Regions from separate parts of the Paenibacillus sp. Y280 genome, predicted to be linked through region 3. Evidence: riboswitches for the same ligand, from Rfam matches in the RefSeq annotation. Region 3 holds a riboswitch; each other region holds the start of a gene.
What was found. Region 3 has a riboswitch for cobalamin ahead of AC1TPC_RS03225 (ABC transporter substrate-binding protein). Riboswitches for the same ligand answer to the same signal wherever they lie in the genome.

Region 1 (3,118 bases), on a different contig from region 3:
GCGTATTCAACATAACGGCGCCGACCGTTCAATGGCTGACAACCGGATACCTGCTTACGCTTGGGATCTTGGTCCCCGTCTCGGGACTCTTGCTTCAATGGTTTACGACTAGACAGCTATTTATAGCGGCGCTAAGCTTTTCCATACTCGGTACGCTTGTAGCGGCGCTTGCCCCAAGCTTTGAAGTGTTAATGGCGGCGCGTGTCATTCAAGCCGTAGGCACTGCTTTGCTGCTGCCGCTTATGTTTAATACGATACTCATTATTTTCCCTGCTGAAAAAAGGGGAGCGGCGATGGGTGTTATCGGGCTCGTCATTATGGTCGCGCCTGCCGTAGGCCCAACGATTGCAGGTCTTCTCATTGAAAATTTGAGCTGGCATTGGATTTTCTGGTTATCGCTGCCGGTCTTAATTATTGCTTTATTGTTCGGGATTATGTATATGCAGAACGTATCCACGATTACGAAGCCTAAAATTGATGTCATGTCCCTCGTGTTCTCAACGCTTGGCTTTGGCGGCATCGTGTTTGCCTTCAGCAGCGCGGGCGAAGGAGAAGGCGGCTGGAGCAGCACAAAAGTGATCGCTTCGATGATCGTCGGTCTTCTGGCGCTTGTCATATTCGCTATTCGTCAATTGACGATGAAGCAGCCGATGATGAATTTGCGGGCATTTAAGCATCCGATGTTCGTTGTAGGTACGCTAATGGTGTTTATTTGCATGATGGTTATTTTATCATCGATGCTCGTATTGCCCATGTATTTGATCAGCGGACTCGGTCTTAGCGCATTAACGGCAGGACTTATCATGCTGCCAGGCGGACTTTTGAACGGGATTATGTCACCGATTATGGGCAGCTTGTTCGATAAATTCGGACCAAAATGGCTCGTTATTCCGGGGCTTGTTATCGTTGCCGCTGTGCTATGGTTTTTCTCTGGCATTACGACAGCATCCACGATTGCACTCATCATTGTGCTTCATTCCTGCTTGATGATCGGGATCTCCATGGTGTGGATGCCTGCTCAGACTAATGGTCTTAATCAGCTCCCGCCTGAGCTTTACCCGGATGGAACAGCGATTATGAACACCCTCCAGCAGGTTGCTGGCGCAATCGGCACAGCCGTTGCCGTAAGCATCATGACTGCAGGTATGAACAGCTTTATGAAGGGCGTGGATGATCCAACCGATCCTGCCAATGCGCCGCTCGCGATGACAGCGGGCATCTCGGATGCATTTATATTCGCTATGATCGTAGCTATTGTCGGCTTGATCGTCGCTTTCTTCATTAAACGGGTTCATGTAGGCAAGAGCAAGCAGCATTAATCGATAGGCACGAACCAAGAAGATTCGACCGTCACATGCGATCGAATCTTCTTGCTCGTTAACAGGCAATCTGTTATAGACAAACCACTGCAATCCCGATATGATTGATTAAACAATCGAATAATGATAAAGAAAAGGTGCAGACAAGTCGTTTTTTTGTTTGCTTAATAGGGAAGTCCGGTGCAACGCCGGCGCGGTCCCGCCACTGTAAGTGAAGAGCGATTCTCTAAACAAGCCACTGTCCGATCAAAGGATGGGAAGGCAGAGAAGCGTGATGACGCACGAGCCAGGAGACCTGCCTTTTCTTATTTTGTTTCCTATTCTTCGGGGGTAAGAATGAGGAGGCGTGATCGAAACGCAGCACATATCGTATCCTATTTATATGCTGAACTGATCTTTAATTTGACATGCAGATCCCTTTCAAAGAGGGATCTTTTTTTTGTTTTAACAGCGTTGTTTGATTAGTTAGGTTGAAAGGGAGCAGAGAGAAGACGATGGTTGTGAATAGTAAAAGATGGTTTTCCGGCTGCATCATACTCGTACTGATTATTGGTATGTTAGCTGGCTGCGCCGCACCGGGGCAAGAGGTGAATGTACAGGCGAATCAGACGCAGGAAGTCGGTGCATCGCAAGGCGATCAAGCAACGAATGCCGGCAGCAAGGAACAGCCTTCAGCGACAAGCGAGGCAGTGAAATCCGAGGCGGCTGCCCCGGCAGCTGAGCCAAAGTCGACTTCGACGGACAGCACAGAAAATAAGCAGCCTGCGGACGCCGCAGGAGATAAGCCGGCAACAGCTGCGCCAAAGCCTGACGCTAACCAGGTCAAAGCTCCCGCAGCGAAGGAGCAGATTACTTCCCCTTCAGCGATTCCAAGTGCCACGGCGAAGCCGGTTAAGACGGATGAGCCTGCGCCTGCCGTAACGCCGCAGCCAGCGAATATCGTGACCATTTCGATTGTAGCGGACGAAGAGACGGGCACTGTGCTTGAACCGACCGCCATCGAGCTCAAAAAGGACGATACGGTGCTTGAGGTGTTGAAGAGAATTACCCGGAAAAATAAAATTCAGATGGAGTACAAAGGTTTAAAAGCAGCGGCGTATATTGAAGGGATCGATAACGTATACGAATTCGATCACGGCGCGAAGAGCGGCTGGATGTACAAAGTAAATGGCGAATTTCCCAACAAAAGCGCTGGTGCCTATGCGCTCAAGGAAGGCGATGTTATCGAGTGGCTGTACACGATTGATCTCGGCAAGGATCTAGGAGCTGAATATGAATGAATACCGCCTTCGGTTCCGTACATCCGATCACAAGCTTCAGCTACTACGCGGGTGCGATCGCTTTTAGCATGCTTCTCTTCCACCCTTTATTTCTACTGACCTCGCTTGCTGTGGTCATGCTCGTTATTATTGTTCACGGCGAAGGGAAGCGGCTGCTTAAGCTGCTTCCTTATTATGTGCTGATGGGCGGCTCCGTCGCTGTTCTCAATCCGCTTTTTTCGCATCGCGGGAGGCATATTTTATTTTATTTCATGGATCAGCCAATTACGCTGGAAGCGATTTTGTACGGAGTGACGATGATGCTTTCCTTATTAGGGATTTTACTTGCATTCGTATCGTTTCAGCATATCGTCACGACAGACAAATGGATGTATTTGTTTTCCCGCGTGCTTCCGCGAACCTCTCTGCTCACGTCAATGTCGATTCGTTTCGTGCCGCTTTTTTTGCGAAGGCTGGAGCAGATTACAACCGTACAGCGGACAAAGGGCGTATCGATCATGGAGGGCAGCCTGCGGAAGC
Region 2 (3,118 bases), on a different contig from region 3:
TACCGCCTCTACCTTTAAATTTCCCTTCGTTATGCTTGTCAGTACCATCCATATCAATTGGTTGATGTTTGACAGAGTGACGATATTTTTGCTGCTGAGCCTAATTACATTCACGATGCTGACTATCTCCTTGCTGCTGTGGGAAGTCAGTTGTATTTTAAATCGAGCCATGCCGAAAGTGAAATTAAACTATTTTGTTATCGCAGTAGCTGCGGTCATTTATAGTTGCAGCATGCTGGTTTCTAATTGGGATACCCTTCAGGCGGTTAGGCTGTGGAATGTGGTGTTCCGATTTTTTGTATTGTTCGCGATTCCTTTTTCCATTTTATTTATAGGGCTTCGTTCCAAAAGGATGTATAAAGATGAGAGTGTTTAAAACGTTAATCGCCATCAGCCTTGCTCTCTCCCTAAGCGGATGCTGGGATAATCGAGATATCAACCACAGGGCATTGCCGATTGTAATGGGAGTAAAGAAAAAAAACGACGAATACTGTTTCTATTTACAAATTCCTGTACCAAACGGGAATACGACAAAAATTAAAATTGTATTCGAATCAGGGAAAACGATTAATCATGCCGTGGATAAAATCAGTGCGAATCTGGAGGAGCATGTAGATTTGCTTCACGTGAAGGTTATTCTGTTAGATAAGATATACGCCCAGGAGGGCATGGATGACATAATCGCTGATTTTATGAGAGAGCGTGACGTATCATCCAAGTCGCTTATCGCGATTTGCGATGAAGACATGGGGCATTTTTTTGCAAATGTGACGAAAAATATAGATCCTCAAGGGATGGCGCTCTATGACTTTTTCGAGAGAAATGCTGGGTGGAATCCACAAATTGCGCTGACTCGGGTGTGGGAGATATATAGAAGCATTCATTCCTACACGCGTGATGTAACGGTTCCGATCATTCGGTCGGGGACAAACACCGTCGTGCAGCATGTTGGCTCAGCGGTAATCAAAAATGGGAAAATGGTTGCGCAGATCAGCATGGATGAGACGTTGTTGTTCAACGCCTTCAATAGCGAAAGCACGCAGGGGACAATTGAAGTCAGCAATCATGCAAGCGTGCTAATCACCAGCAATTCGATAACGAACAAAAGCTTGATGAGCAACGATGTGCCGATTTTGAAAAGCAAAATTAAATTAAAGGTCGTTTTTTTGGAGACGAAAGGAAAGCCTACGAGTGAGATGATCAAGAATGAGCTTGAAGGCATGTTGGAAAAACGATTTGATCTGATGTTTGCCAAGATTCAAGCGAGCGGAGCGGATATTTTGGGGACAGGCCAATATTTCAGAAATAAAATACCAAGGGCAAAGCTGAAAAATTGGCGAACGCAATATTATCCCAAGCTTAAGCTGGAGCTTCAAGTCGATGCGACCATTGAAAGTACAGGGTTTCTAAATATGCTGTAATTCCGAATAATCGGAACGAACAGCGACAAAGGGCACGGCTTATAAAAAAACAAATAGAACCTTTGTCATATTCACAGGAATTTGATACAATTCACAAGTCAACACCTTACAATTTCATAGATTAGCTAGTATGGTGCTGCAATTTTATTGCAGCTTAATAGGGAAGTTCGGTCAAAGTCCGACGCGGTCCCGCCACTGTATCGCAGAGCTGACTATCATTAATCCACTGTTCGAATGGGACGGGAAGGAGATAGCTGAAGCTATGAAGCGAAGCCAGGAGACCTGCCATATAAGCGCTCTATATTTTCTCACGAGGATGGGAGGGAGATGTTATTCGTGCTGCGGCAATAGGGGAATCTCTGTGCCATGCTCCGAATGTAACAGCCCAAACATCTTTCCAGAAAGCGGAAAGATGTTTTTTTGTTGTCAAAAAAGGAACGAGAGGGAGAGAATACATTGCTATCTTTTAAAAACTTCATGAAAAAAAGCTTGCCCGCCATTATTAGTTTTCTATTAGTATTTACTTTATTTGCACCGCAGGCCAGTCATGCGGCAGATCATTCCGCGAATTCTTCATTAAATGGAATGATCGACAAAACGGTTAACCTTTATAAAAAACAAAGTCAGACTTTAGAATCATGGTGGCAAATCGTTGCGTTATGGGGTGCAGGACAAGACCTTGATGACGGCAGTTGGAAGCTTCCTAGCTGGAAGACTTTAGAGCCGAAAGGCGACGAGGCATTGGAGCCTAATGCTGGCGGAACCGAGCATATCCGATATATTTATTCCTTGCTCGCGATGGGAGAAGACCCTGCTCACGCATGGCAAACGGATCGTAATTTGTATGCGGAGCTGGCAGCACAGCAAAATTCAGGCACGGGTGCATTTGCAGGTACGCTGAACAAGCATATGTGGGCGATTCATGCGCTCGACACAGGTGCGAAGCTCGGCAGCAACGTAGGAACTTGGGATTCGGCAGCAAAGAAGAAGGCAGTAGACTATTTGCTTAGCAAGCAGCTGTCAGATGGCGGCTTTGCTTTCTTCGGCAACACGTCTGAGCCAGATATGACGGGGATGGGGCTGCTTGCGCTCGGAAATTACCAGAGCGATAGCGCTGTTCAGCAGGCGATTGTAAAAATAAAAGCCTATCTAAAAACGAAGCAGCTAAACCAAGAAAATATAATGTTCGGCGACAATTCGAACAGCATGTCCGCTGCCGTATCGGGATTGACTGCAATTAGCGAGGATGTATTGTCTGATACTTGGGCTGCCAACGGCAAAACCGTTCTTGATACATATTCCTTGCTTCAGCTTGAGGATGGATCATTTAAATGGAAAGCTAACGAAACGAATGGCGATTCTATGGCAACGGAACAAGGCCTTATTGCGCTAATCGATATTAAAAATCAGAAAGCCGTATGGCATCGCTTTGGCGATGAAATCAAACTGCCCGTTCAGGTTAACGTTCAGGTCAACGTACAGGTTGACGGCAAATCGGGGGATATTTATACCAAGCAGCCGGTAACCGTTACACAAATAAAAAATCCAACGGCGTTAGATGCTCTTAAGCATGCTCTGGATACTGCGAATCCTTCCATTGCATACGATATTGTAAACAGCAGCTACGGTCCTTATGTGAAAGGGATTGCAGGAGAAGAAGCCGGCTCCCTGGGCGGCTGGGATGGCTGGATGTATGA
Region 3 (3,118 bases):
GTTCCAGCTGCCTTTCATGAACCGACTATCAACCTTCCTCCACAAGCGATTGGCAGGAGGTGCACAGCGCTCAGCGAAGCAAGAAACCGGGCATTTGCTTGCGACCGGCATCGCGTTCGGTTTCTTGCCCTGCGGCTTGACATATGCGATGCAAATGACAGCGGCCTCCACCGGCTCGGGGCTCGAGGGTGCGGCTGTGATGGCCTTGTTTGGCCTCTCTACCTTTCCTGCCCTAGCTGCTGCAGCGTCCATTGCATCCTTTGCAAACAAAAAATGGCGGCGCTTCATGCGCAAGGCGAGTGTGGTGACGGCGATTGCCGTAGGCGTCATTTCGATTTTGCGAGGGCTGGCTGTCAACGGCGTGATTCCATCGATAAATCCGTGGCTATGGTAAGCAGTCTAATGAACAGCCTTCAACAATCTGACGATAGTATAGGTTTGAGCTTCTGTCTCAACCGTTAATGTCGCCTTCCATGTGCCAGCCATGAGCGGCACGCCTTCACCTTCATATTTGCCCGGTGAAGCTTCGGTCATTGTAAATGCATAATCCCCGCAAACCATATCCAGCATTTCCAGCTTTACGGATAAGCTGGCTCCCTGCAAGGCCGCGCCAGAGTCATCAGCAAGTTCGATTAGAAAGCTGTTGCCGCGAAGCACTTTGGCCGGATTAGGCGCGATCCACCAAATGGCATGGCCTCTCTCGAAAGTATGCTCCGAAATAGGAGGAGGCGCTTTGTCGCGTTGGCGGAGCCAAGTTAGCGCTAAACCAGCTAGAAGTGCAATGGCAATGAGCAGGAAGACGAATTTATAAAGCGGCGATAGTGATTTATGCTGTGGCTGCATATCGGCTAGTGACCTCCTTTTGCATAAAACGGATTCGTCGTCGTCTTTAGTAATGAAAGAGGCATATTACGTTACCTATGCGGGAATTGTCAGGAGCAGAACGGAGGGAGCTGATCCGATTGGCTTAGCGAGTAATGTTGGACAAAATCCGAGAGACGGTGTATATTAACATCTGATAATTTCATACGTAAAAATAGGTGCTGATGGGAGAGTTTCTGACAATGGGTCATTCGATTGTTGGAAGTCGCTTGCTTGAAGCTTAATAGGGAAGACCGGTGAGAATCCGGCACGGACCCGCCACTGTAAGGGAATGCAGCAGGAGCTAGCCAGCGCTCGCTGTCACGACCAAGTCAGAAAATCTGCCTGTTTGTACATAACACTTTTACCTACGTGGACTTAGGGATCGTGCTTTGGAAAGCCTGCCGCTTCGTTTATTTACTAGAGCGCGTATAAGAGCATTTCTGGCACAATTGCCGGAAATGCTTTTTTTTATTTTATACGAATAAAAAAATTAGGGGTGGAGAACAAGATGAACGGAAAGAACCGCAATATGATGAAGATTCTGTTTGGCTTGCTGTTAACGATGATGCTCGTATTTACAGCAGCATGCGGAGCAAGCAATGGCAATGAAAACAAAGCTAGCAATACACCGGCTAATACGGAGCAAGCTGCTACGAATGAGCCGGCGCCATCGGGCGAATCATCTGGTTATCCGCTAACGATAAAGGATGATACAGGTACGGAGATGACGTTCGAGCAAGCGCCGACCAAGGTCGTTACGCTTGTACCGAGTGAGACGGAAGCTATTTATGCCATTGGCTCTGGGGAGCAAGTCGTAGGGGTTGATGAATATAGCAACTATCCGGAGGAAGCTGCATCCAAGCCGAAAGTAGGCGATATGACGACTAACATTGAAGCCGTAGCAGCGCTTGACCCTGATCTTGTGCTGGCTTCACCGTCGATGAACACGGAAGCGATCACGAAGCTCCGCGAATTGAACATTCCGGTGTTCGCGACTGATCCGCTTACCTATGATGCCGTTATTGCCAAAATCGAAAATTTAGGTCATATTATGAATAAACATACGGAAGCGGCTGCCGTTGCTGACCATATGCGTGAAGTTAAGCAGCAGGTAACCGATGCAGTGAAGGACGCGGAGAAGAAGAAAGTATACCTCGAGTTTTCACCAGGCTGGACAGTTGGTTCAGGCACTTTCCTCGACGAGCTCCTGACGCTTGCAGGCGGCATCAATATTGCAGCCGCATCGCCTGGCTGGTACGAGGTTAGCGCTGAGGAAGTTGTAAAACAAAATCCTGCATTTATTGTATATCCTGCATTGAAGGAGGACCCGAATCCAATCGTTGCTGGTATCGAAAGCCGTCCAGGCTGGGATGTCATCGATGCGGTGAAAAATAAGCACATGCATGCGGTGACGGAGGATCCGCTCGTACGCGTTGGACCACGTCTTGCTGATGGGTTGCTTGAGCTTGCTAAAGTCATTCACCCGGATCTCGTAAAATAATCAAATGACCTATAAATTAGTTTGGTATGGAGGAGCAGCTATGCTCCTTCTTGCTGTTTCTATCGTTGTTAGTCTATCAATTGGATCGGCTGGCATATCCTTGCGTGACGTGTGGGGGATACTTCTTCATCAACTGCCGTGGTTTGCGGATAAGCCTACTTCGTATTCACCCGGACAAATAGCTGTCGTGACACAAGTCCGGCTCTCGCGCGTTTTGCTCGCCGTGCTCGTTGGGGCATGCCTTGCGCTTGCGGGCACCGGCTTCCAAGGCGTGCTGCGCAATCCGCTGGCCGATCCTTATACGTTAGGCGTCGCTTCTGGAAGCTCGGTCGGAGCAGCATTTATGATCTTGTTTGGACTGCAGACCGTGCTTGGCATATGGACGATACCGCTCGTTGCCTTCAGTACAGGAATCGTTACGCTGCTTGGCGTTTTTTGGCTCTCGCGCAACAAGGGCGTCATGCATATTGAAACGCTTATTCTCTCAGGAGTCATTATCCAATCCTTTCTTGGCGCATTCGTTTCATTCATGGTTTCCATGTCGGAGGGTGTTGTCAATCAGATCTTGTTCTGGTTGATGGGCTCGCTTGCTATGCGAAGCTGGGAAAATGTCTATATGATGATTCCGTTTCTGCTTATTGGAATGCCGCTGCTCCTCTCTTACGGCCAGCCGCTCAATTTATTTGTGCTTGGCGAGCGGCATGCAGCGCATCTGGGCATTCGTGTCGAGAGGACAAAGCTTATCGTCTTAAT

Region 1: another riboswitch for cobalamin. It lies ahead of AC1TPC_RS18670 (DUF4430 domain-containing protein); the one in region 3 lies ahead of AC1TPC_RS03225 (ABC transporter substrate-binding protein).
Region 2: another riboswitch for cobalamin. It lies ahead of AC1TPC_RS23760 (DUF4430 domain-containing protein); the one in region 3 lies ahead of AC1TPC_RS03225 (ABC transporter substrate-binding protein).

The regions. Positions count from the first base shown of each region.
Region 1 covers NZ_JBXCIW010000015.1:54,804-57,921, reverse strand. Annotated here, with positions in the region: gene lmr(B) (lincomycin efflux MFS transporter Lmr(B)) at 1-1,319, shown strand, start outside; cobalamin riboswitch at 1,438-1,636, shown strand; gene AC1TPC_RS18670 (DUF4430 domain-containing protein) at 1,820-2,599, shown strand; gene AC1TPC_RS18665 (energy-coupling factor transporter transmembrane component T) at 2,596-3,118, shown strand, end outside.
Region 2 covers NZ_JBXCIW010000027.1:44,890-48,007, reverse strand. Annotated here, with positions in the region: gene AC1TPC_RS23770 (GerAB/ArcD/ProY family transporter) at 1-376, shown strand, start outside; gene AC1TPC_RS23765 (Ger(x)C family spore germination protein) at 363-1,421, shown strand; cobalamin riboswitch at 1,536-1,725, shown strand; gene AC1TPC_RS23760 (DUF4430 domain-containing protein) at 1,878-3,118, shown strand, end outside.
Region 3 covers NZ_JBXCIW010000002.1:110,269-113,386, reverse strand. Annotated here, with positions in the region: gene AC1TPC_RS03235 (sulfite exporter TauE/SafE family protein) at 1-394, shown strand, start outside; gene AC1TPC_RS03230 (FixH family protein) at 400-843, opposite strand; cobalamin riboswitch at 1,050-1,224, shown strand; gene AC1TPC_RS03225 (ABC transporter substrate-binding protein) at 1,373-2,365, shown strand; gene AC1TPC_RS03220 (FecCD family ABC transporter permease) at 2,406-3,118, shown strand, end outside.